DNA from 3 places in the Kluyvera sp. STS39-E genome. Region 2 is predicted to be linked to each of the others. Evidence: riboswitches for the same ligand, from Rfam matches in the RefSeq annotation. Region 2 holds a riboswitch; each other region holds the start of a gene.
The links. Region 2 has a riboswitch for thiamine pyrophosphate ahead of thiM (hydroxyethylthiazole kinase). Riboswitches for the same ligand answer to the same signal wherever they lie in the genome.
Positions count from the first base shown of each region.

Region 1: it holds a riboswitch for thiamine pyrophosphate, as region 2 does, so the genes downstream of both, thiB (thiamine ABC transporter substrate binding subunit) here and thiM (hydroxyethylthiazole kinase) in region 2, are expected to answer to the same signal.
Region 3: it holds a riboswitch for thiamine pyrophosphate, as region 2 does, so the genes downstream of both, thiC (phosphomethylpyrimidine synthase ThiC) here and thiM (hydroxyethylthiazole kinase) in region 2, are expected to answer to the same signal.

Region 1 is NZ_JBFQGA010000007.1:160,115-170,617, reverse strand. Features, by position in the region: gene araA (L-arabinose isomerase) at 1-872, opposite strand, end outside; gene araB (ribulokinase) at 884-2,590, opposite strand; gene araC (arabinose operon transcriptional regulator AraC) at 2,929-3,774, shown strand; gene AB4K05_RS16900 (DedA family protein) at 3,904-4,671, shown strand; gene thiQ (thiamine ABC transporter ATP-binding protein ThiQ) at 4,787-5,485, opposite strand; gene thiP (thiamine/thiamine pyrophosphate ABC transporter permease ThiP) at 5,469-7,079, opposite strand; gene thiB (thiamine ABC transporter substrate binding subunit) at 7,055-8,038, opposite strand; TPP riboswitch at 8,070-8,169, opposite strand; gene sgrR (HTH-type transcriptional regulator SgrR) at 8,226-9,881, opposite strand; gene sgrT (glucose uptake inhibitor SgrT) at 9,969-10,121, shown strand; gene AB4K05_RS16870 (sugar efflux transporter) at 10,205-10,503, shown strand, end outside.
Region 2 is NZ_JBFQGA010000004.1:122,244-132,746, forward strand. Features, by position in the region: gene fbaB (class I fructose-bisphosphate aldolase) at 13-1,065, opposite strand; gene AB4K05_RS09965 (nucleoside permease) at 1,311-2,594, shown strand; gene AB4K05_RS09970 (ADP-ribosylglycohydrolase family protein) at 2,591-3,595, shown strand; gene AB4K05_RS09975 (PfkB family carbohydrate kinase) at 3,592-4,536, shown strand; gene AB4K05_RS09980 (GntR family transcriptional regulator) at 4,510-5,256, opposite strand; gene thiD (bifunctional hydroxymethylpyrimidine kinase/phosphomethylpyrimidine kinase) at 5,326-6,126, opposite strand; gene thiM (hydroxyethylthiazole kinase) at 6,123-6,908, opposite strand; TPP riboswitch at 6,941-7,037, opposite strand; gene AB4K05_RS09995 (diguanylate cyclase) at 7,171-8,523, opposite strand; gene AB4K05_RS10000 (hypothetical protein) at 8,727-8,942, opposite strand; gene AB4K05_RS10005 (hypothetical protein) at 9,496-9,978, shown strand; gene AB4K05_RS10010 (LysR family transcriptional regulator) at 10,011-10,503, opposite strand, start outside.
Region 3 is NZ_JBFQGA010000017.1:18,633-29,135, forward strand. Features, by position in the region: gene thiH (2-iminoacetate synthase ThiH) at 373-1,503, opposite strand; gene thiG (thiazole synthase) at 1,500-2,270, opposite strand; gene thiS (sulfur carrier protein ThiS) at 2,272-2,472, opposite strand; gene AB4K05_RS24080 (ThiF family adenylyltransferase) at 2,456-3,211, opposite strand; gene thiE (thiamine phosphate synthase) at 3,204-3,839, opposite strand; gene thiC (phosphomethylpyrimidine synthase ThiC) at 3,839-5,737, opposite strand; TPP riboswitch at 5,818-5,927, opposite strand; gene rsd (sigma D regulator) at 5,978-6,463, opposite strand; gene nudC (NAD(+) diphosphatase) at 6,560-7,333, shown strand; gene hemE (uroporphyrinogen decarboxylase) at 7,373-8,437, shown strand; gene AB4K05_RS24110 (YjaG family protein) at 8,547-9,137, shown strand; gene hupA (nucleoid-associated protein HU-alpha) at 9,324-9,596, shown strand; gene AB4K05_RS24120 (DUF1481 domain-containing protein) at 9,609-10,301, shown strand; gene zraP (zinc resistance sensor/chaperone ZraP) at 10,305-10,503, opposite strand, start outside.

The DNA.
Region 1 (10,503 bases), on a different contig from region 2:
AGTCCGGGGAGCTGCTTTAAGCCGTGCAAATCTTCAAAGGTGGTGGTGAAGGCATGGAACCCGCCTTCTTCGAGGAAGCGTTTCATCCCCAGTTCAATACGCGCAGCGTCTAGCACGTTCTGACGTTTGTCGCCGTGGATCTGGGCTGCATGCGTCAGGCGATAGCTGCTTTCATACTCATCGACCAGCGCGCTGATTTCACCGTCGGTGACGGCGTTGACCACCTGCACCAGGTCGCCCACAGCCCAGGTATTAACGGAGAAACCGAACTTAATCTGCGCCGCCACTTTATCGCCATCGGTCACCGCCACTTCGCGCATGTTGTCGCCAAAGCGGCACACTTTCAGCTGACGCGTATCCAGTTTTGATACGGCCTGACGCATCCAGCCACCAATACGTTCCTGCGCGTGTTTATCCGTCCAGTGGCCGGTCACCACGCTGTGCTGCTGGCGCATACGGGCGCCAATAAAGCCGAATTCGCGGCCGCCATGCGCCGTCTGGTTGAGGTTCATAAAGTCCATATCGATGCTGTCCCATGGCAGGGAAGCATTGAACTGGGTATGGAACTGTAGCAGCGGCTTATTGAGTTGGGTCAGGCCGTTGATCCACATTTTCGCCGGTGAGAAGGTATGGAGCCAGACAACCAAGCCAGCACATTTATTGTCGTAATTGGCATCACGACAAATGGCGGTAATTTCGTCCGGACGGGTCCCCAGTGGTTTCAGCACCAGTTTGCACGGCAGTTTGGCTTCGGCATTTAAGGCATTAACGACGTGCTCCGCGTTTTTCGTTACCTGACGCAGTGTTTCTGCGCCATACAGATGCTGGCTGCCAATAACAAACCACACTTCATAATTATCAAAAACGGTCATAGTCGTATCCTTTAATGAGTCAACGCTGCGGGGGTCGCCGTGGATTTTTCCGACGAAGCAGCTGGAAGATAATGGTGTTCGGCGCTGACAGCCCATTGCTGGTAGCGCTGGTAAAGTTCTTCAAAGCGCATAGCCTGCTGCGGCTGTGGCTGGAGGGTATGTTCGACGCGGCTGGCCATCTGTTGCTGTGCCGCCGGAATATCGGCGTGAACGCGAGCGGCGACGGCGGCAAAAATGGCGGCGCCGAGGGCACAGCATTGATCGGAGGCGACAATTTGCAGCGGACGGTTAAGCACGTCGCAGCAGGCCTGCATGATGACGCGGTTTTTACGGGCGATACCGCCCAGCGCCATCACGTTATTGACCGGGATGCCTTGGTCGGTGAAGCATTCCATAATGGCGCGCGCGCCAAAGGCGGTGGCCGCAATCAGCCCACCGAACAGCGCCGGGGCGTCGGTGGCAAGATTTAAATCGGTGATCACCCCTTTCAGACGCTGGTTGGCGTTCGGGGTACGACGGCCATTGAACCAGTCAAGTACCACCGGCAGATGGTCAAGCGACGGGTTTTTGGCCCACGCGTCGGTCAGCGCGGGCAGCAGTTGTTTCTGGCTGGCCTTGATCTGCTCTTTCAGCTCAGGATGCTGGGCTGCAAGCTGTTCCAGCGGCCAACCGAGCACGCGGCCAAACCAAGCGTAGATATCACCAAACGCCGACTGGCCCGCCTCCATGCCGATAAAGTTCGGCACGACGCTACCGTCAACCTGGCCACAAATACCTTTCACGGTACGACTGCCGACGCTGTTTTTATCGGCGATCAGAATGTCGCAGGTGGAGGTGCCAATCACTTTCACCAGCGCGTTAGGCTGGGCACCTGCGCCAACGGCACCCATATGGCAGTCGAATGCGCCGCCGGAGATGACCACTTTTGTCGACAGCCCCAGGCGCTCGGCCCAGTCGGCGGTCAGGTTGCCAACCGGCACATCGGCGGTCCACGTCTCGCTAAACAGAGGGCAGGGCAGATGCTGATTGAGGATGGGATCAAGTTCATCAAAGAACGATGCAGGCGGTAGGCCGCCCCAGCTTTCGTGCCACAGGGATTTATGTCCGGCGCTGCAACGCCCGCGGCGAATATCCTGCGGACGCGTTGTGCCGGACAGCAGCGCGGGAACCCAGTCGCAAAGCTCAATCCACGAGGCGGCAGCCTGCGCAACGGCGCGGTCTTCACGGGTGACGTGGAGAATTTTGGCCCAGAACCATTCGCTAGAGTAAATGCCGCCAATGTAACGGGAATAGTCCTCTTTGCCCGGCTGATGGCACAGACGGGTGATGGCTTCCGCTTCTTCTACTGCGGTGTGATCTTTCCACAGCACGAACATGGCATTCGGGTTATCGGCGAACTCGTCTTTCAACGCCAGCACGTTACCGTCGGCATCAATCGGCGCGGGCGTTGAGCCGGTGCTATCGACGCCAATGCCGACGACATCCGCACGCTGAGCGCTTGAAAGTTCGGCCAGCGCGCCTTTCAACGCCGCTTCCATCGACTCGATATAGTCGCGTGGGTGGTGGCGGAAACGGTTATTCGGCGCGTCGCAGAAGCGTCCTTCCTGCCAGCGCGGATACCATTCGACGCTGGTCGCGATTTCTTCGCCCGTCGCGCAATCTACGGCGAGGGCGCGTACTGAATCACTGCCAAAATCGAGGCCAATTGCGATTGCCATCGTGTTACTCCATCTCAAAGAATACGTGATAGTGAAACAGTAGATATCTCTGCTCAAAACCGTCAGGCAGGAACCGCTAATCTTATGGATGATCTTGCTGTTACCTCTCAAAGTGTGACGCCGTGCAAATAATCAATGTGGACTTTTCTGCCGTCTTTATAGACACTTTAGTTGCCGTCCAAACGGCCAGTCATTCGCGGATGAATTCTCTAAATGCCTTGAAATGACGGGGTTGATTGCGGCTCCTGCGTGGTTCTGAATCCCAGGCATCTGCGGTGCAGATAAAAAATTGAATATGGATAATTGGTTTCTTGAGACATCAATGAGGGTGAGCTGAAATGGCTGAGATGCAAAACGATCCCCTGCTTCCAGGTTATTCGTTTAATGCCCACCTAGTGGCCGGGTTAACGCCGATTGAAGCCGGGGGCTACTTGGACTTTTTTATCGACCGGCCGCTCGGGATGAAGGGCTTTATTCTGAATATGACGGTGCGCGGTGAAGGGGTGATTGAAAACCAAGGCAAACAGTTTGTTTGTCGTCAGGGCGATATGCTGCTGTTCCCACCGGGCGAAATTCACCATTATGGCCGCCATCCGGATGCCAGTGAGTGGTATCACCAATGGGTCTACTTCCGTCCGCGTGCCTATTGGCACGAGTGGCTGAACTGGCCGGCCATCGTCGCGCAAACGGGCTTTTATCGTCCCGGTGAAGCCCATCAGGCGGAAATTGCTAACCTGTTTGGCAAAATCATTGATGCTGGGCAGGGCGTTGGACGCTACTCGGAGCTGCTGGCAATCAATTTGCTTGAGCAGTTGTTGTTACGCCGCATGGAAGCGATCAACGAATCATTGCATCCTCCGATGGATAACCGGGTGCGCGATGCCTGCCAGTACATCAGCGATCACTTAGCAGACAATCACTTTGAAATCGCCAGCGTGGCGCAGCACGTCTGCCTGTCGCCTTCTCGTTTATCGCATCTGTTTCGTCAGCAGCTTGGCGTGAGCGTGCTGAGCTGGCGTGAGGATCAACGTATTAGCCAGGCAAAACTGCTGCTGAGCACCACACGCATGCCTATTGCCAGCGTAGGTCGTAATGTTGGTTTTGAAGATCAGCTTTATTTCTCGCGGGTATTTAAAAAGTGCACTGGCGCTAGCCCCAGCGAATTCCGCGCGGGGTGTGAATAAAAGGTAAAGAAAAGGAAATGCACTGTGCCGGTTTTTGTCTTTGCCAGTAAACTCTTAAGACAATTGAAGGCTTGACGTTGCCAGGGGCGGTCTGGAGAATCCCTGCTTCGTTTTCAAACCGGGCGCACTATGCAAGCACTGCTAGAACACTTTATTACTCAATCCACGACCTATTCGCTGATTGCGGTTGCGCTGGTGGCATTTCTTGAATCGCTGGCGCTGGTCGGTTTAATTCTACCAGGAACCGTGATGATGGCGGGGCTGGGAGCGCTTATCGGCAGCGGCGAGGTGAATTTCTGGCAGGCGTGGCTGGTGGGCATTGTCGGCTGTTTACTCGGCGATTGGATCTCTTTCTGGTTGGGGTGGCGCTTTAAAAAGCCGCTGCACCGCTGGTCATTTATGAAAAAGAACCGCGCGCTATTGGATAAAACCGAGCATGCGCTGCATCAGCACAGCATGATTACCATTCTAATTGGCCGCTTTGTTGGCCCGACGCGTCCCCTAGTGCCAATGGTTGCGGGGATGCTCGATCTGCCTGTACGCAAATTTATCACGCCAAATATCATCGGCTGCGTGCTGTGGCCGCCGCTTTACTTCCTGCCGGGGATTCTGGCTGGGGCGGCTATTGATATTCCAGCTGATGAAAACAGCGCCAGCTTTAAATGGCTGCTTCTGGCGGCGGCGCTGTTGCTGTGGCTCGGTGGTTGGTTGTGCTGGCGTTTGTGGCGTAGTGCCAAAGAGAACCACGATCGCCTAAGTACCTATTTACCGCGACAGCGGCTGCTTTGGCTGGCGCCTTTGGTATTGGGCGTAGGCGTGGTGGCGCTGGTGAGCGTGGTGCGTCATCCTTTGATGCCGATGTACATTGATATTTTGCGCAAAGTCGTCGGGCTATAAGCGCGGTATTGCCGGATGGCGGCTACGCCTTATCCGGCCTACAAATCCGAGCTGTTGGTCGGCAGCATCACAATCCAATGTAGGCCGGATAAGCGTAGCGCCATCCGGCAGCACATTAGGCGCCAATCCCCAGCAGTGCGGAAGCGCTGGCATTACCGCTCAACAGTTCTTGCGTACCGCCGTCCCAGGCGATACGTCCATCGGCAATCACCATCGCTCTTGTGGCAATGCGCACCGCGTCCTCCACGCTGTGTGACACCATCAGTAAGGTTAATTGCTGACGCTGGCAGACGTCGTCGACCAGCGCCAACATCTCTTGACGCAGCGCCGGATCGAGCGCGGAAAAAGGTTCATCCAGCAGCAAAATCGGCTGTTCTCGCACGAGGCAACGCGCCAGCGCCGCACGCTGACGCTGGCCGCCGGAAAGCTCGCCGGGCAATCTGTCCAGCATTGTCTCAAGACCCATCTGTTCAGCCAGAGCCTGCAGCTTGCGCTGCTGTTCGGCTGTGAGCTTCATACGCGGGCTCATGCCCAGCGCAATGTTCTGCCGCACCGTCAGGTGATTAAATAGATTATTTTCCTGAAACAGCATCGACACCGGCCGCTGCGAGGGCGGCGTGTCCGTATGATCATGACCTTCAAGCAATATCGTGCCACTGGCGGCGGGGAGAAAACCGGCAATCAGATTGAGCAGTGTGGATTTACCCGCTCCGCTAGGACCGAGGATCGCCACTTTCTCACCTTGGGCGATAGACGCGGTAAAGCGCATGGGTAAATGCTGATACAGCCAGATGACATCATTGAGTTTTAGCATCGCGTCCGGGTAACTTTTCGATAACGGTAAACAGTGCAAAGCACAGCAGCAGGAGAATGAGGGCAGTCACCGCGCCGTCTTGGCTGCGATAGGCGCCAATTTGCTGATAGAGATAAAAAGGCAGGGTGCGGAAATTCTCGTTGCCGAAGAGCGCCACGACGCCGAAGTCGCCAATCGACAGTACGCAGGCAAATGCCAGCGCCTGCGCCAGTGGGCGTTTCAGCGCCCGAAGTTCGACCACCCATAGCCGATTAAACCCGCTTAGCCCCAACGATTCACACAGGTGAGTGTAGCGCGCGGCGGTATCACGCATCGGTGTCTCCAACACTTTGATAGCATAAGGCACCGCCATCAGCGCGTTGGTGAAAATGACAATGCCATCGGCGGATTCAGGCAGGCCAACGGTGTTGTTCAGCAGCAGGAAGAAGCCGGTTGCGAGCACGATCCCCGGCATCGCTAGAATCAGCATTCCACTGAGTTCCATCGCCTGACCGGCGAGCGGTCGATTGCGCGCCCGCAGCTCGCGGCTACTCCACAGCAGCATCATTGTCAGTACCACGCACAGAACGCCGGCGGCGAGGGCGATACGTAGCGAGGTGCCGATAGCCTGCCATAAAATCGGCTGCGTCAGCACCTGCAATAGGCTGGCGTTGAGACCATCAAAAACCACTGCCAGCAGCGGCGGCAACAGCATTAGGAGCGTGAGCATAATCAGCAGCGTATCGATGATGCGGCTGTGCCAGCGGTCATCGGGATCACGCCAGCCCTGGACCTGAGTATTGCCAACGGCAATGGCTTGGCTTAACCGCTGGCTTAATAACACCAACGCCAGGCAGCAGGTCATCTGGATTATTGCCAGCATTGCGGCGCGCGCCGGGTCGTAATCAAAGTTTAGCGACTGGTAAATAGCCAGCTCAATGGTGGTGGCCGATGGCCCCCCGCCCAGTGAGAGCACGGTGGCAAAACTGGCGAAGCAGAGCATAAAAATCAGGGTCGCGATGGGCAGAATTTGTCGTCGCATCCACGGCCATTCAACATAGCGGAAGAACGGATAGCCGCGCATGCCTAGCTGGGCTGCAAGCTGGCGCTGTTCGCCGGGAATTTGCTCCAGCGCCTGTAGCAACAGGCGAGTTGCCATCGGCATATTAAAGAATACGTGCGCCAGCAAAATCCCCTGCAAGCCGTAGGGAGAGAAATTCCACTGCCAACCAAGCCATACGCAAAGCTGTGCCAGCCAACCCTGACGGCCATAGACGCTAAGAATACCAAATACGGCGACCAGCACCGGCAAAATCAGCGTCATGGCGCAGAGTCGCAGCAGGAGTTGACGACCGGGGAAGCGGCGTCGATAGAGCGTACGGGCCAAGAAAATGGCCGGCACAACGGACAGTAGCGCCGACAAAAACGCCTGCCAGAAGGAAAAGCGCACCACGTGCCACAGGTAGCTATCCCCGAGCAGCGTCGACCATGAAATCTCCGGGGCGTTTAGCCACAGCGCAGAAAACGCCGCCAAGGCAACGGCCACCATCAGCGTGGTAGCCGTAAGGCCCGGGCAAAGCCAGCGTGGAATTAGCGGCTGGCTGCGCGGAGCCATGCGTTAATCCAGTTTTGACGTTCAGTAGCGACCTGCTGTGGGGTAAATTCCAGTGCGGTCTGCGGTTTTACCAGACCATTAAAACCTTCCGGCAGTGTGACTTGGGTGACTGGATACATCCAGTTGCCGGTCGGGACTGCGTTCTGGAAAGCAGGGGAAACCATAAAGTTGAGGAATTTGTCCGCTAACTGTTGCTGTTTGCTGGCGGCAGTTTTTGCCGCCACTTCAACTTGCAGGTAATGACCTTCCGTAAAAGCCGCCGCCGCGTAGTTATCTTTCTTCTCTTCGATGATGTGATACGCAGGAGAGGTGGTGTAGCTCAGCACTAGGTCGCTTTCCCCTTTCAGGAACAGGCCGTAGGCTTCGCTCCAGCCTTTGGTAACGGTGACGGTTTTGGCCGCCAGTTTCTGCCAGGCTTCCGGCGCTTTGTCGCCGTATACTTTCTGCATCCACAGCAGCAGCCCCAGGCCCGGCGTGCTGGTGCGCGGGTCTTGGTAGATAACGCGCCATTTTTGGTCGCTTTCAACCAGTTCTTTCAGGCTCTTCGGCGGGTTTTTCAGTTTGTTTTTGTCGTAGACGAAGGCGAAGTAACCGTAGTCGAATGGCACGAAGGTATCATTGTTCCAGCCGCCAGGAACGCTCACCGCGCTGGCTGGTACGTTGCTTTTGGCAAACAGTTTGGTGTCGGTAGCAGCCTGCAGCAGGTTGTTATCAAGCCCTAATACCACGTCAGCTTTGCTGTTTTTGCCTTCCATGCGCAGACGGTTGAGCAGCGAAACACCATCTTCCAGCGCGACAAACTTCAGCTCGCAGTTACAGTCGGCTTCAAACGCTTTCTTCACCACTGGGCCTGGGCCCCAGTCGGCGGCGAAGGAGTCGTAGGTATAAACCGTCAATACTGGTTTGGCGAGGGCAGGGAAGGCCATGAGGGCCAACAGGGGGAGTAATTTTTTGAACACTTTGCACCTTTAATATATTGGTGGCAAAGGATTTTGAGTGAGCCTCAAATCCCTTCGCCGGGATTATCCGGATCAGGTTCGACGGGTATATCTCAGCATACGTCTTTGGCGTAGCACCCCGTTGAGAACGGCACATTGTAATGATTACGTGAATAAATCAAAAGCCCTAAGCGTTAACCATCAGGCGCTATGGATTCGGCGGCGCAAACCAGGCCGATTTAAAGTCAAACCAGCCTAAGGTATTCATCCTTACGCCGCGCATACTGCGCTGGCCTTGGATCATCAGCCAATGGTGAATGAGCGGCACAATGCATTGATTTGCCAGCAACTCCTGACACCAGTCAGCCTGCGGCAATTCACCTGCCCGCCAGCGCTGGGCATCGCCCTCCCAGTCGATGGGAACGCAGTTACGAATAAGTGGCACTTCATACAGATAAGCAAAGAGAGAGAAATCCAGCGGCAGGGTAAAGTTGGCGCTATTGAGCCAAATATCACTGACGACCTCGCCCCGGTGCCATTCGTCGTAATCCACTTCTTGGATATTCAAGGTGACCTGATGTTCAGCCAGTAGCGCCTGCATGATGAGGCCTATCGTCTTGTGCTCAACGTGTTCCCGGTAATAGGTGAGGGTGACGGATTCCAGCCCGGCCGGTTTTTCACAGACGTGGCTACGCGCATGGTGCCAGCGTGGCAGCAGCCCGTAAGCCGGAAACCAGTGACTTTGATGCTGTTCGCCCGCGCGGTAGAGAAGATTGTTGGGATGGAAGATATGGCTTAGCCACTGGCGCACCGTAGGATTGCTGCCTCGTGGGCTACGGGTATCAAATAAAAGGTAGTAGCAGCCTTCCTCAAGGCGGCTTTCAACCGCTTTTTCGCTTTGCGTCGTGCCCTGAATCGTCAGGCCACAACTGTGGTCTTCGCCGATTTCCGGCAGCACCCAAACATTAACCTCATCAATCAGTGCCCTAAAGCCAAAGTAATCGTCAAAAGCGAGGATTTTCAGCTGGTTCTGGTTGTTGCGCGCTACCGCATACGGGCCGGTGCCAACGGGCATTCGTGAGAAATCTGGTAGCGATTGCCACTCTTGCGGAAGGATCATCGCCGAGACTTGACCCAACAATAGCGGTAGCCAGCGGTCTGGCTCGATTAAGTGCACGTCCAGCGTCCAAGCGGTTGGCGAATCGATGTGTGAAATATTGGAATAGAGCGGCAGCGTCATACTGCGATGCAGCGAAGTGATGACGTCATCCATCTCCAGTTCACGACCATGATGGAAATGAATGCCGGGACGCAGGTAAAAACGCCAGTGTAATGGGGAAATAGCTTGCCAATGGTGCGCAATATCCGCTTCCAGTTCCCCATTTACCTCATTAATTCGAGTTAATGCGTTAAAAATCTGCCGCGCAATATGGGTTTCAGAGCGTCTAAGCGCGGTACCTGGCAGCAAATTGTGCATTGGGCGGTAATACTGCACGCGCAAAATATGCTTTCCTTGGCGAAAGCTACGCCCCAGATGCGAGACCAACATTTGTCGCACCGCCGATTTATCTCCGACCAGTTGCACCAGTTGATCGATACGATCCTGCTCCAGCAGATCTTCTGCCCGCTGCTGCTGTAAAGCCAGTCCGGTATAGAGGAATGTCAGCCTAGAGCGCTTGCCACGGCCGGCTTCCGCTTCCCAAGTTAGCCAGCCGCGCGCTTCCATGGTGTTTAACAGCGTGCGCATATGACGACGGGAACAGCTGAGCAGTTCGGCCAGATTATTCAGCGTGGTTTCTTGCGCTTGGCCTTCGCAGCACTGCCATAAGCGGATGAATTGTTGTTGCAGTCGACCTGAAGGCATAAAAGAGGAACTCCCGCTAAAAACTCAGCAATTTATTAATCCCTATATTAGGCCAATAATCACTTTCGATGAAGCGAGGAGATGATTATGAAGAGGTCAACCATCCATCAGTTCTACCAGCGTTATTTTTCTGCTACCAAAAATGTTTCCTGGCTGGCCCGTCAGGCGACCGCGCAGCGGCTTGAAGTGCTGAACTATCTGATGCAGTGGGAAGTTACGAAACCGACCTCTGAACATTAATTCGCCTAATCATGTGTGACTGAGTATTTGCCAGCAGGTATTATCTGCTGGCTTTTTTTTATTCTTTCGCGAAAGGATCTCTGATGCTCTGGTTAATGACGATGGGACGACGTCTCAACGGTGTGTATGCCGCCTTTATGCTGGTGGCGTTTATGATGGGCATAGCGGGGGCATTACAGGCACCGACGCTGAGCCTGTATCTCAGTCGCGAAGTCGGTGTGCAGCCGTTTTGGGTTGGCCTGTTTTACACCGTGAACGCCATCGCCGGGATTGTGGTGAGCCTCGGGCTGGCAAAGCGATCCGATAGCCGGGGCGATCGCCGTAAGCTGATCATGTTCTGCTGCCTGATGGCGGTCGGTAACGCGCTGCTGTTTGCTTTCAA
Region 2 (10,503 bases):
GGGGGCGAATATTTACGCGAAGGTCACTTTGCTATCGAGGTAAACATCCTGCACGGCATTAATCAGCGCAACGCCGTCCGCCATCGATTTTTTAAATGCTTTACGGCCAAGGATAAGCCCCATGCCACCTGCGCGTTTGTTGATTACCGCCGTGCGCACGGCATCGGCGAGATCGGTTTCGCCGCCGGCGGCACCACCGGAGTTAATCAGCCCCGCGCGGCCCATATAGCAGTTCGCCAACTGGTAACGCACTAGGTCAATCGGGTTATCGGTGGTTAACTTGCTGTACACGCGGTCGTCGGTATAGCCGAAGTTGACCGCCTTGTAGCCGCCGTTGTTTTCCGCCATTTTCTGCTTAACGATATCCGCGCCGATGGTGGCTGCCAGATGGTTCGCCTGACCGGTAAGGTCTGCGGAGACGTGATAATCCACGCCATCTTTTTTAAACGCTGGGTTACGCAGGTAGGCCCACAATACGGTGACGAGGCCCAGTTCGTGCGCCCGCTCAAAGGCGGCAGAAATCTCTTCAATCTGGCGCCTAGACTCTTCCGAGCCAAAATAGATGGTCGCCCCAACCGCCACCGCGCCCATATTGAACGCCTGCTCGACGCTCGCGTACAGCGTCTGATCGAAGGTATTGGGGTAGCTCAGGGTTTCGTTGTGGTTGAGTTTGACGAGGAAAGGAATGCGGTGCGCATAGCGGCGCGATACCGATGCCAGTACGCCGTAGGTGGAGGCCACGCAGTTACAGCCGGCTTCAATCGCCAGCTCAACAATATTCTTCGGATCAAAATACAGCGGGTTGGCGGCAAACGACGCCCCGGCTGAGTGCTCAACGCCTTGGTCGACCGGCAGAATCGACAAATAGCCGGTCCCGGCTAAACGTCCGGTATTATAGAGCGTCTGCATATTTCGTAGTACGGCAGGTGGACGGTTGTTATCCGTCATCACCCTATCAACGTAGTCGTGCCCGGGTAAATAGAGCTGGTCGGCTGGAATGGTCATACAACGATGCTGTAAGAGTGTGTCGGCATCTTTGCCAAGCAGCTGCGCAATATCAGTCATAGCTATGCTCCCGTGAGCCGACATCATGTCGGCGTGAATTTCCCGCCCCGAATTTTTGGGCACGGTAAGTCTGGTCCCGGATACGGGATTTTTCCATTCTGCGGGCATCTTTAAGTGCAATCTGCTGGCACGATTCATGGACGGCAAAGTGTTACAGCGGTCAAACTTTCACCCCAAAGGTATTTAAAAGGTATTATACAATGGTATTGTCTATACGTACCTTACCTGTCATGAAGGATTTAAAGATGAAAACTACAGCAAAGCTGTCGTTCATGATGTTCGTTGAGTGGTTTATCTGGGGCGCGTGGTTTGTTCCCCTGTGGCTGTGGCTCAGCAAAAGCGGATTCACCGCCGGTGAAATCGGCTGGTCGTACGCCTGTACCGCTATCGCTGCGATCCTCTCGCCAATCCTGGTTGGCTCGCTGACCGACCGCTTCTTCTCGGCACAAAAAGTGCTGGCGGTGTTGATGTTCGTCGGCGCAATCCTGATGTACTTCGCCGCCCAGCAGACCACCTTCAGCAGCTTCTTCCCGCTGCTGCTGGCCTATTCCCTTACCTACATGCCAACTATCGCGCTGACCAACAGTATCGCCTTTGCCAACGTGCCGGACGTCGAACGTGATTTCCCGCGTATTCGAGTGATGGGCACCATTGGCTGGATTGCCTCGGGTCTGGTCTGTGGCTTCCTGCCACAAATGATGGGCTATAGCGATATTTCGCCAACCAACATTCCGCTGCTGATCACCGCGGGAAGCTCGCTGCTGCTGGGTATTTTTGCCTTTGCGCTGCCCGATACGCCGCCGAAAAGCACCAGCCGGATGAGCCTGAAAGTGATGCTGGGATTGGATGCCTTGATCCTGCTGCGCGATAAAAACTTCCTCGTCTTTTTCTTCTGCTCTTTCCTGTTCGCTATGCCGTTGGCCTTCTACTACATTTTTGCCAACGGCTATCTCACCGAAGTGGGAATGCACAACGCCACCGGCTGGATGACGCTCGGTCAGTTCTCTGAAATCTTCTTTATGCTGGCGCTGCCGTTCTTCACCAAACGCTTTGGCATTAAAAAGGTATTGCTGCTTGGTCTTATCACCGCGGCAATCCGCTACGGCTTCTTCGTTTATGGCGGCGCGGAACAATACTTCACCTACGCGCTCTTGTTCCTCGGCATTCTGCTGCATGGCGTGAGCTACGACTTCTACTACGTCACCGCCTATATCTACGTTGATAAAAAAGCCCCCGCACATATGCGTACCGCCGCACAGGGCTTGATTACGCTCTGCTGCCAGGGGTTCGGCAGCCTACTGGGCTACCGTCTGGGAGGCGTGATGATGGAAAAGATATTCGCTTATAAAGAGCCGGTGAACGGGCTGACCTTCAACTGGGCGGGAATGTGGGGTTTCGGCGCCATCATGATTGCCGTTATCGCCGTGTTGTTTATGATTTTCTTTCGCGAATCGGATAAAGAAATTACCGCAATTGCGGTGCCAGACTCTCCATCCGATGCTGCGCTGACACAAGGGGAAGTAAAATGAAAACGCAACGAATTCTCGGGGCACTGTATGGCCAAGCTTTAGGCGATGCGATGGGCATGCCATCGGAACTGTGGCCGCGCACGCGGGTGCAGGCGCACTTTGGCTGGATTGACCGTTTTCTGCCGGGGCCGGCGGAAAACAATGCCGCCTGCTACTTTCAGCGCGCCGAATTCACCGATGATACCTCGATGGCGCTGTGTCTGGCGGATGCCATCATTGAACGTAAAGGGGCTATCGACCCGGATCTGATTGGTCGCAACATCCTGGCTTGGGCAGAAGGTTTTGATGCTTTCAATAAAAACGTGCTCGGCCCAACGTCAAAAATTGCCCTCAATGCCATTCGCGAAGGCAAACCGGTGAGCGAACTTCAAAACAACGGCGTGACCAACGGCGCGGCAATGCGCGTCTCGCCGCTCGGCTGCCTGCTGCCGCCAACCGACCTCGATGCGTTTATTGACGACGTGGCGCTAGCCTCCAGCCCTACGCATAAGTCCGACCTCGCTGTTGCAGGTGCAGTAGTGATAGCGTGGGCCATATCAAAAGCCATCGACGGTGAAAGCTGGCAATTCATTGTCGATGCGCTGCCCGCCGTAGCCCGCCACGCTCAGCAAAAGCGGATAACCACCTTCAGCGCCTCACTTGCCTCTCGCTTGGAGCTCGCGCTGCAGGTCGTGCGTCAAGCGCCCGGCAGCGAATCCGCCAGTGAGCAGCTTTACCAACTGGTTGGCGCGGGAACCAGCACCATTGAGTCGGTTCCCTGTGCAATTGCAATGGTCGAACTGGCTCAGGGCTGCCCGAATCGCTGCGCTGTGCTGTGCGCAAACCTCGGCGGCGACACCGATACCATCGGCGCGATGGCGACCGCCATTTGCGGCGCGCTGGGCGGCATTTCGTCCATCGACCTCGCGCTAAAACAGCAGCTTGATGAGGTAAATCAGCTCGACTTTAACCGCTACGCCAACGCGCTGGCCCAGTACCGTGAGCAACGGGAGGCCTCATGAACCTAGCGAGCCTGCACAACCAGCGGCCAATCACCGTCGTCGGCGCGGCGGTCATTGATGTGATTGCCGACGCCTACGCGCTGCCATGGCGTGGCTGCGATATCGAATTGCAGCAACAGAGCGTTAACATCGGCGGCTGCGCACTGAACATCGCCGTGGCGTTAAAACGTCTGGGAATACAGGCCGACAACGCGCTGCCGATTGGCCAAGGCATGTGGGCGGAGATTATCCGTAATAATCTACGTAAAGAAGGGCTAGTGAGCCGCATTGACGGAGTGAGCGGCGATAACGGCTGGTGTTTGGCGCTGGTCGAACCGGACGGTGAACGCACGTTTATGTCCTTCAGCGGCGTTGAAAATCAGTGGAACGCCGACTGGTTGGCACAGTTGAACATCGCCCCGCATAGCCTGCTGTCGCTATCGGGGTATCAGTTGGCCTCGTCATGTGGCGAGGTGCTGGTGAGCTGGCTGGAAAGCCTGAATGACGTGACGCCGTTTATCGATTTCGGCCCGCGCATTGCCGATATTCCTGAATCATTAATGCAGCGAATTATGGCCCGCAGACCTATCGTGTCGCTTAATCGTCAGGAAGCGGAAGACGCGGCGCGACGTTTTAGTCTCCCGACCACCACCGAAGCGTTCGGCAAAGCGTGGTTAGAGGTGTTTTCCACACCGCTTATCGTGCGCCATGACAAAGAAGGCGCATGGTACTTTAGCGCCCAGGAGCAGGGTCTCACCGCACCGTTTACCACCGTGGTGGTGGACACTATTGGCGCCGGAGACAGCCATGCTGGTGGCACGCTGGCCGGGCTGGCATCCGGCTGGACGCTTGGAGAATCGGTACGGCTCGGCAACGCCGTTGCCTCTTGGGTGGTAGGCCATCGCGGAGGAGACTGTAGCCCAACGCGCGAAGAATTACTCCTCGCTCACAAAGACATATAGATCGCTACGGCAGTGGCTGATGCTGTATTCAATCGGCCGCTGCTGCTGGTCAAGCGCCACCTGCTTGATGACCAATACCGGGATTTTATCATCCATACGAATGTGCGACTGAAACTCCGCGTCCGGCATCCGGGCGCTAACCCGCGAGCGGGTATGCTGCGGATAAATATGCTGGCTGCGGAAATAGTCGTACAGCGACACGCCAATCACATCCACATCATGAATAAGCTGAGCGGGAACCCAGGATTCTTCAATGGAAACCGCTTCGTCATCGACATAACGAATACGTTTTAGCAAAAAGACATCGCTTTGCGGAGCGACGGCGAGTTGTGTCGCCACCTCTTCCGGGCAGGGAACAACGCGTTTGTTGACCCACAGCGTGTCGGGCTTTTTCCCCCTTAACACCACTTGCTGGGAAAACCCGTGCGCCGCTTTGAGCGAGTATTCAAAGATGTTATTTATTTGCGTGCCGTAGCCGCGCGCACGGGTGACTACACCCTCATCTTCCAGCGTCTGCATTGCTTTGCGCACGGTGATCCGCGACACACCGGTAAGCTGGCTCAGGTCACGCTCGCCGGGCAGAATATTGCCGTGCTCTAGCACGCCGCTGCGCACGGCGTTCTTCACCGTCTCGGCAAATTTCAGATACAGCGGCGTATTATCCGCCGCAGCAATGCGCTCATTGAGTTGTGCTACCAGCCGGGTATGCGCTTGTTCCATCGTGGATTTCCTGGTGAAAGGTCTGGCGAAAGTACTGATTTGAAGTATACGTTCCGCCCGACGCGAAGACTACCACCAGTCGTGGAAATGGTGCACCGGGCCAATCCCGCCACCGACCTCCAGCGTGTCCGCCTGCGCCAGCGCCTCTGACAGCCAGGCTTTTGCCACCGGCACCGTTTCCTGCCAACTGGCATGGCGTGGCCTTAATGCCGCAAGTGCCGCTGATAACGTACAACCGGTGCCGTGGGTATTTTTGGTCATCACTCGCGGCGCGGTAAAGCGCATTTCACCAGCGGCGGTAAACAGCCAGTCCGGGCTTTCAGCGTCATCAAGATGCCCGCCTTTCATCAGCACCGCTTCACAGCCTAACGCACGTAGCGCACGCCCCTGCTCAAGCATTTCCCGCTCGTTGCGAGCATGCGGTGCATCGAGCAGCGCAGCGGCTTCCGGCAAATTAGGGGTAATCAACGACACCTGCGGCAACAGGCGCTGACGCAGCGTCTCGACCGCCGAGGACGACAGCAGCGGGTCGCCGCTTTTCGCCAGCATCACCGTATCCAGCACCACGTTCTGAATCCGGTAGCGTGCCAACCGTTCGGCTACCGCTTCGACAATATCCGTCTCTGCCAGCATGCCAATTTTGGTGGTGTCGATGCGCACATCGCTAAAAACCGAGTCTAGCTGTGCAGCGACAAAATCAGGTTCAATACGATACACCGACTGCACGCCGCGCGTATTTTGCGCCACCAGCGCGGTAATCACTGAACAGCCGTAAGCACCCAGCGCGGAGAAGGTTTTCAAATCGGCCTGGATGCCCGCACCGCCGCTGGGATCGGTGCCGGCAATGGTCAATGCATTAATACGTTTCATGCATTCACCTCCATGTGCTGCGCATGCAGCGCGTCGACGAAAGCGGGGATGAAGCTCCCCGGTCCGCGCCCCTCGGCGGCCTGCGCCCCGGCATGTTTCATCATCGCGCAGGCGGCGGCCACATTGTGCAAACGCTCACCCGGCAGGGCACAGCAGGCCGCCACCACTGCCGACAGCGCACAACCGGTACCCACCACTCGCGTCATCAGCGGGCTGCCGCCGTGTACGGCAAGCGTTTGTTGCCCATCGGTGATGTAATCCACCTCGCCACTCACCGCAACAACCGCCCCGCTTTCGCGAGCCAGCCACTGTGCCGCAGGCAACGCGGCGGCTGCCGTATCCGTGCTGTCAACGCCCCTACCGCCGGAGCTCGCACCGGCCAAGGCCATAATCTCTGAAGCATTGCCGCGTATAGCCGCCGGATGCAGATGCACAAGTTCACGGCAGAATTCACTGCGCAGACTGAGCGCCCCAACCGCCACCGGATCAAGCGTCCACGGAGTTCCGGCGCGGTTAGCGGCATCTACCGCCGCGCGCATCGCCTGCGCTCGTGGCTGGGTTAGCGTCCCAACGTTGACCAGCAGCGCGCTGGCAATCGCGGAAAACTGTGCGGCTTCACCGGCGTCAATCACCATCGCAGGCGACGCGCCCAGCGCGAGCAGTACGTTGGCGGTGAAAGTCTGCACCACGTCGTTGGTCATACAGTGGACAAGAGGGGCATGTTGTTGGAGGAGATGTGCGGTGCGCGTGCGATGCGCAGAATTTAGCAGGTCGGCTTGCATGGTTTGCTCCTGCCTAACGCGAAGAAGCAAGACCTGACGGTCGCTGACTTCCCTACGCTGGCATTATCCAGATCAGGTGGTACGGGTATTTCTCAGCCTTCACTAGGAAGGGCACCCCGAGTCATTTAAATCATTATTAAAGCGTTGCGATTAACATTCCGCTTTTTTGGATCATGCCAGCCGCAGAGCTGACAAACAAGCCTTAAATCTGCTCTGCGCCCCACGCCGTGTTTCAGTTCTTGATCTCTAACCCCATCGATACCTACCGATGAAATCGCCGCTGCTCTTTGCCATTTTTGGCAAAATACATCGCCTGGTCTGCGTATTCGAGCAGGTGGCGCTCGTCATTACCATCTTGCGGATAGTGTGCTGTGCCGATACTGGGCACGATGCTCAAACGGTGACCGTCTAGATTAAACGGCGAGTTAAAAGCCTCATCGATTTTCTCGACGACCAGGGCGGCATATTCCGGTGATGCCCTGCCCTGAATCAAAACCACAAACTCATCGCCGCCAACGCGCGCGACGGTATCCGACTCGCGTACGCACCGTTTGAGGCGCACTGCGGTTTCTTGCAGCAGTAAATCGCCAATGCCGTGACCCAGCGTATCGTTAACCTGTTTAAATTTGTCGAGATCGATGAACAGCACGGAGAGCTGCTGTTGCTCGCGGCGTGCGGTGGCAAGCGCCACTTTTAGGCGGTCGTACAACAGCCCACGGTTGGGTAAGTCGGTCAGTTGATCGTATTGCGCCATATGCTGCAACCGCGCCTGCATCTGCTGGCGTTCAATAACCGTCGCAATTTGCGTTGAAACAAACTGCAGCAACTCTTGATCCTGCTCGTTGTAGCACACCCCGCCCGGATAGCTTTTCACCATCAGCACGCCAATGGTGCCCTTATGTGATTTTAGCGGCACGCCCAGCCAGCAAAATGGATTCATGCCAAAAGAGATGTGCAGCTCTTCCAGACGGTCAACCATCGTCTCTGGCGTAAGCAGCAGCGGCTGACCGCTATGGATAACCTCAGCGTAAAACGTACCCGGAAGAAGAGAAAAAGGGTCCGGCGTCTGCTCAAACTCATCTACATGATAAGGGAAGCTCAACTGGTTTGTTTCATCGTCATAGAGCGTGACCGAAAAGTTATCGACAGGCAGGAGCGTGCCGACGATCGCGTGAATGCGCTGAAACAGCTTGAGCAAATCTTCGGCGGTATGTGCGGCTTCGGAGATGGAATAGAGTGCAGATTGTATCGATTCGGAACGTTTACGCTCGGTGATATCACGCGCCACGCCAATGCGTAACTGGTCGGCCGGTGACCAGCGCGCCGACCACATGATATTGACGACGTGTCCATTCTTATGGACGTAGCGGTTCTCAAAATGGAATTGCGGATTGCCCGACATGACTTCCACTACCGAGTTTCGGGTGATTTCCCGATCTTCCGGTAGCATCATGTCAAACATGTTTGTGCCGATAATTTCTTGCGGTGTATAACCGAAAATACGCTCGCATGACGCGCTCGCATAAACGATATTGGCATCAGCATCAACGGCAAAAACAGCATCCAGCATGAGATCGATAAAACTGCTCAACGGGGCGTGAGAATTCGATTCCATAGAGATATTCAAAGCCTGAATATAAAAGAGAGTACGACTTCAAAAGACTTCCGTCGCCCATTAGCGCTACTGGCCATGCTCTGCACTACCGGTTAAAGATAGTACAGGTTTAGGTCACGATACAATGAAAAGAGTCACATAGCGGGTCAATCATCAGGCCCCCAAATGAAAGCCTGATAGGTGAAAGGGAATACGTCGTGCGGTTATTGCGCCTGATAAATCCGTTTACCCTCAAACATGGTCCACACCACCTTCGCATCCCGCAATTTTTCGATGCTCGGCATCGGCTTTGGCAATGCGCGGGAAAGCGCGACGGAATTGGCGATCTCTGCCAACGTGGGATTCAGATGAAGGGTTTGGCTGATGTAGTCCATCGCCTTAAAGACAGGCTTGCGATGATCCTGTTGCAGAGTAGGCATCTCGGGGCCGCCTAGCTATGACATAAAAGTAGACAGCCAGTATGCCAAATAATTTTATACTCATCATGGGTAAATCAAACTCTCAAACTAATATTTAATTATTAATTAACAACAATAAATTAGGAATAATCTGTTTCCCTGCTTAATTCTTTCATACGAAGCCTTCCCGCCTTCGTCGCATTGCGATTAAATAACGATCAAAGAAAAATAAAATATAATTAAATCAATGTACTCCGTCATATAACTGCCGCCAAAAATCATCTTGGTCGCATGATAGCCAACACGCAAATCAATCGAGGGAGAATAAGTCAACTTATTGTTTTTAAACACAAATAACAATAAAAACACTTTTCAAACAAGACACTATCGCTTTCGATTTCCGACATGATCTAAGTCAATATTAATATAATCAACTTAGTTGATAGTTGCCTCGTGCAATAAAAAGCAAACAGTTTAAGTTTGCCGCACGCATAAATAGCTAATATTCAAAATTGTTATTTGCTTAAAAAAAGCAAAAACACTTGGCAATGTTCAGTAATAAATAAGGTCAATGATGAAAGCAAAACTGATGGTGTTAACGGGGCTGATGAGCGCCGTATTTCTTGCTGGCTGCACTTCCCCAGCACAACGGATGGCAGCATGTGAAGCACAAGGCGTTTCTAAAGACACATGCTATTTATCAGAGCAAAACCGGCAACAGGGTATAAATAATGCGTCACTCGCAGCGGCCTATGCTAACGCGGCCAATGCGACCCGCCCGGCTGAGCAGCATGCCCAGGCAGCGCATGTCGCAGACCCGATGCGTGAAGCAACCCTCTCTTCAAACGTCCTGAAAGCCACGCTTTCCAATGGTTTTTTCACTGCCACCGTTAATGGCAAGAAAGCCACGGTGAAACGGTTTAATGCCAATTTCTATGAAATTCACGGCGCGGGCTACGTTATCTCCGTCAGCATGAATGACGACGGAATTGATAGCGCGTCTTGGAATAAAACGCATGGCCGCGATCATGGCGTTCTGACTGTAACCCAGAAATAAGACGTTTGATTAAAGGAGGCGTTGCGCCTCCTTTATCCCTCCCCCTCACGGAGCTGCTTTAGCAACAGCGTGAAGCACGCCTCAATCATCGGCGGCAGCGCCTGCGGGCCACGCATCAGCGCTACGGTACGGGTGAGCGCAGGTTGCTGAAGCTGGGCCACGCGCAGTGCGGGGTCCTGCAAGTGGGTGGTGTAAAGCTGCGGTAGAATGCCCACCGCCAGCCGTGAACGCACCAGCCCATACAGCGTTTCAATATAATCCACCTGATAGCGGACATTAAGGGTTAGCCGTTGGCTTTCAACCAACGCCCCCACCAAACGCTGAATATTCCCTTTCGAGAACATCGCGATATCCCGCCCCGCTAGCTGCTTCCACGGCAGATGCGGCTGAGCGCCCTGCGGGTCATCAACGTGCAGCACCGCCACCAGCGGATCTTCACGCAGGGGGAAAAGCTGGAGCTCTTCCGGCAGCGCGCTGTCTATGGCCCCAATACCAAAATCAATCTGTCCGCTTTGCAGGTCACGG
Region 3 (10,503 bases), on a different contig from region 2:
TTTCCATTCCTGGGGGAGCATTGCAGAAGACCAGGAGGTTTGATACTGCAATTTCACGCATCTTTATTCATCGCCAAACTATAGTGTAACGGTGAATAGGTGCGTATCTAACCAGCGTTCAAAATTATACGCCATTAGTCATAGTATGAGTATTTAATCCGCATTTTTAGCCCACTTTGCGCGACGAATAGGAAAATTATTAGTAGTGGCGCATGTGGAAAAGGGCAGGGCGGCAGAGGAAGAAAAAACCGCCCTGATCAGCATCGATTGCTGACCAAAGCAGCTTAGAGAGCCGCTATTGCCCGGGCAATAGCAGCCTTTTGTTCCTGCGAGGCGTAATCCGCGGAATAACTCACCGTTACAGCGTTTGCTTCATCGTTGCGAGGTGCGTCCCAGCCAGCTATCCCAATCTTTCCACACCGGTTGTAGTCCACGTGCCGTTAACGCGTTTGCCACTTCAGTCGGCGTGCGCGCATCGTGCGGCGAGAACTGTTCAAGCTCCGGCCTGTCGTCCGCATAGCCGCCGGGCTGTGTTTTTGAGAAGGCACTGACGTTGTTGATAGCCAATGGGATCACATGATCGCGGAACCACGGCGATTCGCGGGTGGAAAGCGACAGTTCGGTATCCGGTGAGAACAAACGAAAGGCGCAAATGACCTGTACCAACTGGCGTTCATCCATCAGCGAAGCCGGTTCAATGCCGCCCGCACAGGGACGCAGGCGGGGGAACGAAATTGAATAGCGGCTTTGCCAGTAGCGCTGCTGCAACCACAGTAGATGCTCAGCAACCATAAAGCAGTCCACCCGCCAACTGTCTGAAAGGCCAATTAGCGCCCCGAGGCCGATTTTATCGATACCCGCCTGACCCAACCGGTCTGGCGTATCCAGCCGCCAGAAGAAATCCTGCTTTTTCCCCTTCAGATGGTGCTGGGCGTACATGCTCTCGTGATAGGTTTCTTGGTACACCATCACGCCATCAAGCCCCAGCGTTTTCAGCTCGGCATACTCATCGGCCGCCAGTGGCTGGACTTCCATATGCAGCGAGGAAAACTGACGGCGGATATCCGGCAGGTGGCGACGGAAATAATCCATGCCGACCTTACTTTGATGCTCTCCGGTCACCAGTAGCAGGTGCTCAAAGCCTAGCGCCCGGATAGCAGCGCACTCCCGTTCAATTTCAGCTTCATCCAGCGTCTTGCGCTTGATGCGGTTGCTCATGGAGAAACCGCAATAGGTGCAATCGTTGGCGCACAGGTTAGAGAGATACAGCGGAACGTAAAAGCTCACCGTGTTGCCAAAACGCTGGCGCGTGAGCTTTTGCGCCCGCTGTGCCAGTGGTTCTAGATAGTCGGCAGCGGCGGGGGAAAGCAGCGCCATCAGGTCATCGCGACTGAGCGTCGAGGCGTTAAGCGCCCGTTCGACATCAGCGGCGGTTTTACCGTTGATGCGCAGACGGATGTCATCCCATTCCAACTGCCGCCAGCGATCGCTGAACGTTTTCATGTTAACGCTCCCAAGAAGCCGGTTAATGGGCTGGTGGCGTTGGCCTGTGTGCTACGGCTACCGGGCACGGCCTGACGCGCCAGAATCCCTGCTTCCACTGCTAGGCGGAATGCCGTCGCCATCATGACCGGATCGTCGGCCACGGCAATCGCCGTATTGACCAGTACCGCATCGGCGCCTATCTCTAGCGCCTGGGCGGCATGACTTGGCACGCCGATGCCCGCATCGACGACCACGGGAACGGTGGCCTGCTGAATAATAATCTCCAGCATCGCCCGCGTTTCCAGCCCCTGATTAGAGCCAATGGGTGCGCCGAGCGGCATCACTGCGGCGCAGCCCACTTCCTCTAGCCGTTTGCACAGCACCGGATCGGCACCGCAGTAGGGCAGCACCACAAAACCCTGTTTGACCAACGCCTCGGCGGCTTTCAGCGTTTCGATAGGGTCCGGCAATAGCCAGCGGGCATCCGGGTGGATTTCCAGTTTCAACCAATGTGTGCCGAGCGCTTCACGCGCCAACTGGGCGGCGAAAATGGCCTCTTCTGCGGTTTTGGCCCCGGAGGTGTTGGGCAATAGCGTCACGCCAGCCTCGATCAATGGTGCCAAAATCGCATCATTATGCTGACGTAAATCTACCCGCTTCATGGCCAGCGTCACCAGTTGGCTGCCGGAGGCGCGAATGGCGTCAACCATCAGCTGCGGCGAGGCAAATTTTCCCGTACCGGTAAACAGATGCGAATCAAACGTTTTGTCGGCAATGCGTAACATATCAACCCCCTGCGATAACCTGAAAAAGCAGGATCTGGTCGCCTTCCTGCACGATTTGCTGGTCCCACTGCTCGCGTGGCAGGATCCGCTGATTCAGCGCCAACGCGGTGCCCGGTTTTAATTGGGCAAGCTCCGTCAGCAGTGTGCTGACGGTTTGTCCCTCGGCGCACGGTATTGCCTCATCATTAAATTGAATCTGCATGCAGCCCTCCACATACCGGGCAACCGCGGGCGCGGCGAAGCGCCAGGCTACGCCATTGGCTGGTTTTCCCGTCAAACAGGCGTAATTCACCGCTCGGCGTCTCGATGCCGCTGAGTAACTTAAGGGCTTCCAGCGCCTGCAATGTGCCCATGATGCCCACGACCGGGCCGACAATGCCTGCGGTGCGGCAGTTGCGTTCAGGCTCCGTAGTGTCCGGCCACAGGCAGCGATAGCAGCCTTGTTCCCACGGTGGCGTTAGTACCATCAGCTGCCCGCCAAAACCGACGGCGCTAGCGGTAACCAGCGGCGTATTTAGAGCCACGCAGGCGGCGTTGATCTCCTGACGGGTTGCCATGTTGTCGGTGCAATCCAGCACCACATCTGCGCCTGCCACCGCGTGACGAAGCCCCTCGCCGGTCAAACGCTGCTGGAGCGCGACCAGTTCGATATCCGGGTTGAATCGCGACAGTTTTTGTTGGGCGGTTTGCGCTTTCGAACGCGCAATGTCGTCGGTGGTAAACAGAATTTGCCGCTGCAAATTGCTCAGATGCACATCGTCATCGTCGGCCAGTATCAGCGTGCCGACACCCGCGCCGGCGAGATAGAGCGCCGCAGGTGAGCCTAAACCGCCCAACCCGATGATTAGCACACGGCTCCCAAGCAGCTTTTGTTGCCCTTCTATCGCAATATCACCCAGCAAGATCTGCCGGCTGTAGCGCATGAAGTCGCGGTCATTCATTGCCTGCTCCCGCGATTTCAAGAAGCTGTGTCGTGGCGACGCGCCAATCTGCCGCTTGGGTAATGGCGCTGACAACGGCAATGCTGCCGACGCCGGTTGCCAGTACCGCAGGTGCGCGTTCGAGGCTGATGCCGCCGATGGCAACAGTAGGATAATCGGCCAGCCTTGCAATATGGCATGCCAGCTGTTCCAGCCCCTGAGGGGCTGAAGGCATCTGCTTGGTTTGGGTTGGGAAGACGTGGCCCAAGGCGATGTAAGAAGGGCGGGCGGCGAGCGCTACGTCAATCTCCATATCGTCGTGGGTCGATACCCCAAGGCGTAATCCCGCTTTCTGAATCGCTTTTAGGTCGGTAGTTTCGAGGTCTTCTTGGCCCAGATGCACCCCGTATGCGCTGTGCTTTACAGCCAACTGCCAGTAATCGTTGATAAACAGGCGGGCGTTGTACTGGCGGCCTAATTGGATCGCGGCGATAACGTCAGCTTCGACCTCGTTATCGTGCTTATCTTTGATGCGTAGCTGGAGAGTACGAACGCCCGCTTCTAGCAGACGCTCAATCCATTCAACGCTATCGACCACCGGGTACAGCCCGAGATAGCGTGGTACGGTAGGGAAATCAGGCTGATACATCATGCCTCCTCTTTTTTGAGGTAGATTTCGCCACCCTTGGCGCGGAAATTCTCGGACATATCCGCCATCCCGACTTCAATGGTCTGTGCGGCGGCGTAGTCGCGGACTTCTTGGCTTATCTTCATCGAGCAGAATTTTGGCCCGCACATTGAGCAGAAGTGGGCGACTTTACCTGACTCCTGCGGCAGGGTTTCATCGTGGTAAGCGCGGGCGGTGAAGGGGTCGAGCGCTAGGTTGAACTGATCTTCCCAGCGGAATTCGAAACGCGCTTTCGACATGGCGTTATCGCGGATCTGCGCGCCCGGGTGCCCTTTGGCAAGATCGGCAGCATGGGCGGCGATCTTGTAGGTAATCAACCCTTGCTTCACATCTTCTTTATTTGGCAGGCCGAGGTGCTCTTTTGGCGTCACGTAGCACAGCATGGCGCAGCCAAACCAACCAATCATTGCCGCGCCGATCCCGGAGGTGAAGTGGTCGTAACCTGGCGCGATATCGGTCGTCAACGGGCCAAGCGTATAGAACGGTGCTTCGTGGCAGTGCTCCAGCTCTTCGGTCATGTTGCGCTGGATCATCTGCATTGGCACATGTCCTGGGCCTTCAATCATCACCTGCACGTCATATTCCCAAGCGATTTTGGTCAGCTCGCCCAGCGTATGCAGTTCGGAGAACTGTGCTTCGTCGTTGGCATCTTGGATTGATCCAGGACGCAAACCGTCACCCAGAGACAGAGAAACGTCATAGGCGGCGCAGATCTCACAGATTTCGCGGAAGTGTTCAAATAGGAAATTCTCTTTGTGATGGGAGAGGCACCATTTGGCCATGATTGAACCGCCGCGCGAGACGATACCGGTCAGACGTTTCGCGGTCATCGGCACATAGCGGAGCAGAACCCCGGCGTGGATGGTGAAATAATCCACGCCCTGTTCAGCCTGCTCTAGCAGGGTATCGCGGAAAGCTTCCCAAGTGAGATCTTCGGCGATCCCGTTAACCTTCTCCAGTGCCTGATAGATCGGTACCGTGCCGATCGGCACCGGACTGTTGCGCAGGATCCATTCACGGGTTTCATGAATATAGCGGCCGGTTGACAGGTCCATCACCGTATCTGCGCCCCAGCGCGTCGACCACACCAGTTTTTCTACTTCTTCTTCGATAGAGGAGGTGACGGCAGAGTTGCCGATGTTGGCGTTAACCTTCACGAGGAAATTGCGACCAATGATCATTGGCTCGGATTCCGGGTGGTTGATGTTGGCAGGGATAATCGCGCGTCCGGCAGCGACTTCATCACGCACGAATTCTGGCGTGATGTTTTCTGGCAGACGTGCGCCAAAGCTCATTCCCGGATGCTGGTGGCGTAACACTTCACTGCGAATGCGCTCGCGGCCCATATTTTCACGGATGGCGATAAACTCCATCTCCGGCGTGACGATCCCTTGGCGGGCATAATGCAGTTGGGTCACGCATTTGCCGGTTTTGGCGCGCTTTGGCGTCAGTAAACCGGTGAAACGCAGCTCATCTAGGCCGTCGTCGGCCAGACGCTCTTTGGTGTAAGCGGAGCTGCGGTCGTCTAGCTCCTCGCTATCGTTACGCGCGGCAATCCACGGCTGACGCAGTTTTGCCAGACCCTGCTGAACGTTAATTGCCACGCTCGGGTCGCCGTACGGGCCTGAAGTGTCATACACCGGCACAGCTTCGTTGTCTTCAAACTGCGGGTTATCTTTATTGCCGCCAATCAGCGTTGGGCTAAGCTGGATTTCGCGCATTGGGATGCGGATATCTGGCTGCGAGCCGGTGATGTAGATGCGTTTGGAGTTCGGAAAGGCGGTGCCTTCCAAGGTATCGATGAAGTGCTGGGCTTGGGCGCGCTGTTCGCGGCGTGATGGTTTAGTAGTGGCAGACATAGCTCATTCCAAAAAGTAAGGACGTGGCTTGTCAGACGACGGATGAAGCAAGAGAGAAGATCGCCCAAGGGCGATACTATTGCAGATTGACTCTTGTTCCCTTCGCAGGTCTTAACCTGATCAGGTTCCGCGGATCCCGAATTAACGGTCTCAGCCCGTGCTTACGCACTGGGCACTCCGACAAGAAGTAACCTCTGATGAGAGGTAATGAATGTAAACTACTCGTTAATGCGGTAAATCTCAAGCCGGGCGTTTGATTTCACTTTCGTCGAGTGCATTAAACGTCAGCATGATGAGCTGGTCTTCGAGTAGAAAACGGGCTTCCAGCGCTTCGCCAATATCGGACAGCGCCTGCTGGAAGGCATAAACGTTATCTTGGTCGATGGCGCTCTCAAGCGTTGAGTCGTAGTAATCCATTATCTGCTGAGTGTTGGCATCCAGCAGCGGCCAGATTCGGGTGGCGTTTAAAAGAGGGCTGTCGCCTTCCATTTTATGGATAATACGTTCATAAATACTGAAATGACCGGCAGAAAGGTAGTCGACCAGACGCTGACAAAAATTATCCAATGCTTTTTCATTAAGACGCATGAATGATTCTTTGCCAGGCTTAAGGCCAACCAGATCGTAGTAAGCCACGAGCAGATGCTTACGAATATTCAGCCAGCGGTCGACCAGTCTGTGGTGTCCTTTTACACGTTCTGTCAGGCTCTCTAACTGGTTTAACATGGTGACCCCCGCATCGATAAGATTAAAATCTGCTCACGCTAATATGTAATGATAATGTTAATAACATGCCTGTGAAGCAAAGGTAGCGCAAGAGATATGGATCGTATAATTGAAAAATCGGATCGCGGCTGGTGGATCGTTAGTCACGAACAAAAATTATGGCTGCCCGCTGGAGAATTGCCCCATGGCGAAGCGGTAAATTTCGATCTTGTCGGTCAGAATGCTCTCCACATTGGTGAATGGGAGGGCGATCCTGTATGGCTTATTCAACAGCATCGCCGCCATGATATGGGCTCGGTACGTCAGGTTCTTGACCATGACGTGGGCCTGTTTCAGCTTGCTGGGCGCGGCGTGCAGCTGGCGGAATTTTACCGTTCTCACAAATTTTGTGGCTACTGCGGCCACACCATGCACCCGAGCAAAACCGAGTGGGCGATGTTATGCAGCCACTGCCGTGAGCGCTACTACCCGCAAATCGCCCCCTGCATTATCGTCGCTATTCGCCGTGATGATTCGATTCTATTGGCACAGCACGTTCGCCATCGCAACGGCGTGCACACCGTACTGGCCGGTTTTGTCGAAGTGGGCGAAACCTTAGAACAGGCCGTCGCGCGTGAAGTGATGGAAGAGAGCGGCATCAAGGTGAAGAATCTGCGCTACATCACCTCTCAACCCTGGCCGTTCCCGCAGTCACTGATGACCGCTTACATGGCGGAGTATGACAGCGGCGAAATTGTTATCGACCCGAAAGAATTACTGGAAGCGAACTGGTATCGCTACGATGATTTACCGCTTCTCCCACCACCGGGCACCGTGGCTCGTCGGCTGATAGAAGATACCGTGGCGATGTGTCGGGCCGAATACGAGTGACATGTTACAATAGGCGCATCAACGCTAAAGGAATGTAAAATGACCGAACTCAAGAACGATCGTTATCTGCGTGCGCTGCTGCGCCAGCCCGTTGATGTGACCCCGGTGTGGATGATGCGCCAGGCAGGGCGCTATTTGCCGGAGTACAAAGCGACCCGCGCGCAGGCCGGTGATTTCATGTCGCTGTGCAAAAATGCCGAGCTGGCTTGTGAAGTCACGCTACAGCCGCTGCGCCGTTACCCGCTGGATGCGGCGATCCTCTTTTCTGACATCCTGACCATTCCAGATGCAATGGGGCTGGGGCTCTATTTTGAAACGGGTGAAGGCCCGCGTTTTACCTCACCTATCACCAGCAAAGCAGACGTTGAAAAGCTACCGATCCCCGACCCGGAAGGTGAGCTGGGCTACGTCATGAACGCGGTACGCACCATTCGCCGCGAGTTGAAGGGCGAAGTGCCGCTGATTGGCTTCTCCGGTAGTCCGTGGACGCTGGCGACCTATATGGTTGAAGGTGGCAGTAGCAAAGCCTTTACCATGATTAAAAAGATGATGTATGCCGATCCGACTGCGCTGCATCTGCTGCTCGATAAGCTGGCGAAAAGCGTCACGCTGTACCTGAATGCCCAGATTAAAGCGGGCGCGCAGTCGGTGATGATTTTCGACACCTGGGGCGGCGTGCTGACCGGACGCGACTATCAGCAGTTCTCTTTGTATTACATGCATAAAATTGTCGACGGACTGCTGCGTGAAAACGACGGTCGCCGTGTGCCTGTGACGCTGTTTACCAAAGGCGGTGGACAATGGCTGGAAGCGATGGCTGAAACCGGCTGCGACGCGCTGGGCCTCGACTGGACCACCGATATCGCCGATGCGCGCCGTCGCGTTGGGCATAAAGTGGCACTGCAGGGAAATATGGACCCTTCCATGCTCTATGCGCCTGCGCCACGTATTGAAGAAGAAGTTGCGACTATCCTCGCGGGATTCGGTCAGGGTGAAGGCCACGTCTTCAACCTTGGTCACGGAATCCATCAGGACGTGCCGCCGGAGCATGCCGGTGTCTTTGTCGAATCCGTGCATCGCCTGTCGGCGCAGTACCACCGCTAAATCCGTTCGGCTCTCGCGTCGTCGCGAGAGCCGGGCAATTACGCGGTTTACAGCAAAAAAACCTCATATCAGGTAAACTGCGGTTAATTTCCGTATTTGAGAACTCATCATGTTACAAAACCCGATTCATCTGCGTCTGGAGAAGCTGGAAAGCTGGCAGCACGTCACCTTTATGGCTTGTTTATGCGAACGCATGTACCCGAACTACGCCATGTTCTGCAAGCAGACTGAATTCGGCGATGCGCAGATTTACCGCCGTATCCTCGATCTGGTGTGGGAAACGCTGACGGTGAAAGATGCGAAAATCAATTTCGACAGCCAGCTGGAAAAATTTGAAGAGGCGATCCCGGTCGCCGATGATTACGATTTATACGGCGTCTATCCGGCAATCGATGCCTGCGTGGCGTTAAGTGAATTAATTCACTCTCGTCTGAGTGGTGAAACGCTCGAGCACGCGGTTGAAGTGAGTAAGTGTTCTATTACCACCGTAGCGATGCTGGAAATGACCCAGGCTGGTCGTGAAATGACCGATGAAGAGCTGAAATTAAACCCCGCTGTAGAGCAGGAATGGGACATTCAGTGGGAGATTTTCCGCCTTTTAGCCGAGTGTGAAGAACGCGATATTGAACTGATTAAAGGGCTACGCGCAGACCTCCGTGAAGCTGGCGAAAGCAATATTGGTATAAATTTTCAGCAATGAGGCAATAAAACGTGATTTACCGCCTGAATTGTCACGCCTGAAGGCTTCACATCTGCCCCCCGTCTGGTCTACATTTGGAGGGCGAAAAAAAGTGGCTATCGGTGCGTGTATGCAGGAGAGTGCTTTTCTGGCATTTTCGTCGCACTCGATGCTTAGCAAGCGATAAACACATTGTAAGGATAACTTATGAACAAGACTCAACTGATTGATGTAATTGCGGACAAGGCTGAACTGTCTAAAACCCAGGCTAAAGCTGCACTGGAATCCACCCTGGCTGCTATTACTGAGTCTCTGAAAGAAGGTGATGCTGTGCAACTGGTTGGTTTCGGTACCTTCAAAGTGAACCACCGCGCTGAGCGTACTGGCCGCAACCCGCAGACCGGTAATGAAATCAAAATCGCCGCAGCTAACGTGCCGGCTTTTGTTTCAGGCAAAGCACTGAAAGACGCTGTTAAGTAAGATTGCGTGGCAGTGAACAGTTTTAAAGAAGGGGCGGCATCGCCCCTTTCGTTTATCTGGCGTCGTTTATCGGGGCTGGTGGGAGTGCTGTTGCTGACGGCCTGTAGCCATAATAGTTCGCTTCCTCCCTTCACCGCGAGCGGCTACGCCGATACCCAGGGCGCAGTGCGCATCTGGCGTAAAGATAGCAATGGTGAAACGCACCTCCTTTCTGTATTCAGCCCATGGCACAGCGGTAGTACCTCAACCAGCGAATATCGTTGGCAGGACGATAAGCTGCAGCTTATTGAGTTGAATATCTACGGCAAGCCCGCTGAACATATCCGCGCCCGTTTCGACAGCAACGGCGAGCTGAGTTTTATGCAGCGCGAAGTTGATGGGCAAAAACAGCAGCTCTCCAGCGACCAAGTGGCGCTTTATCGCTATCACGCGGAGCAGATCCGCCAGACTAGCGATGCGTTACGTCTGGGGAAAGTGGTGCTGCGTCAGGGGCGCTGGCATGCCGACAAGACGGTAACTACCTGCGAAGGCGAGACGATTAAACCTGATTTCGACTCCCGCGCGCTTGGGCACATCGCCAGCCGTCAAAGTCGCTCTACGGTTGAAGTGAGCATTGCTTGGCTGGAAGCACCAGAAGGCTCCCAGCTTCTGCTGGTGGCAAACCAAGACTACTGTACTTGGCAGCCGACCGAAAAAACCTTCTAAGCATTACCCGCGGTACATGCCGCCCATATGGCCTCCACCGTTATGTCGTCCTCCCTGACAGCCATCGCCCATCCCGCCATGACGAGGAATCCCGGCCTCCGCCATCGCGACATCAAGTTTGACCCGCTGCTTCGCAAGACTCTGGTTTAGCGTTTCTATCTCCTTGGCAACGGCTTCAATTTTTGCGCTATCGGGCTTATCT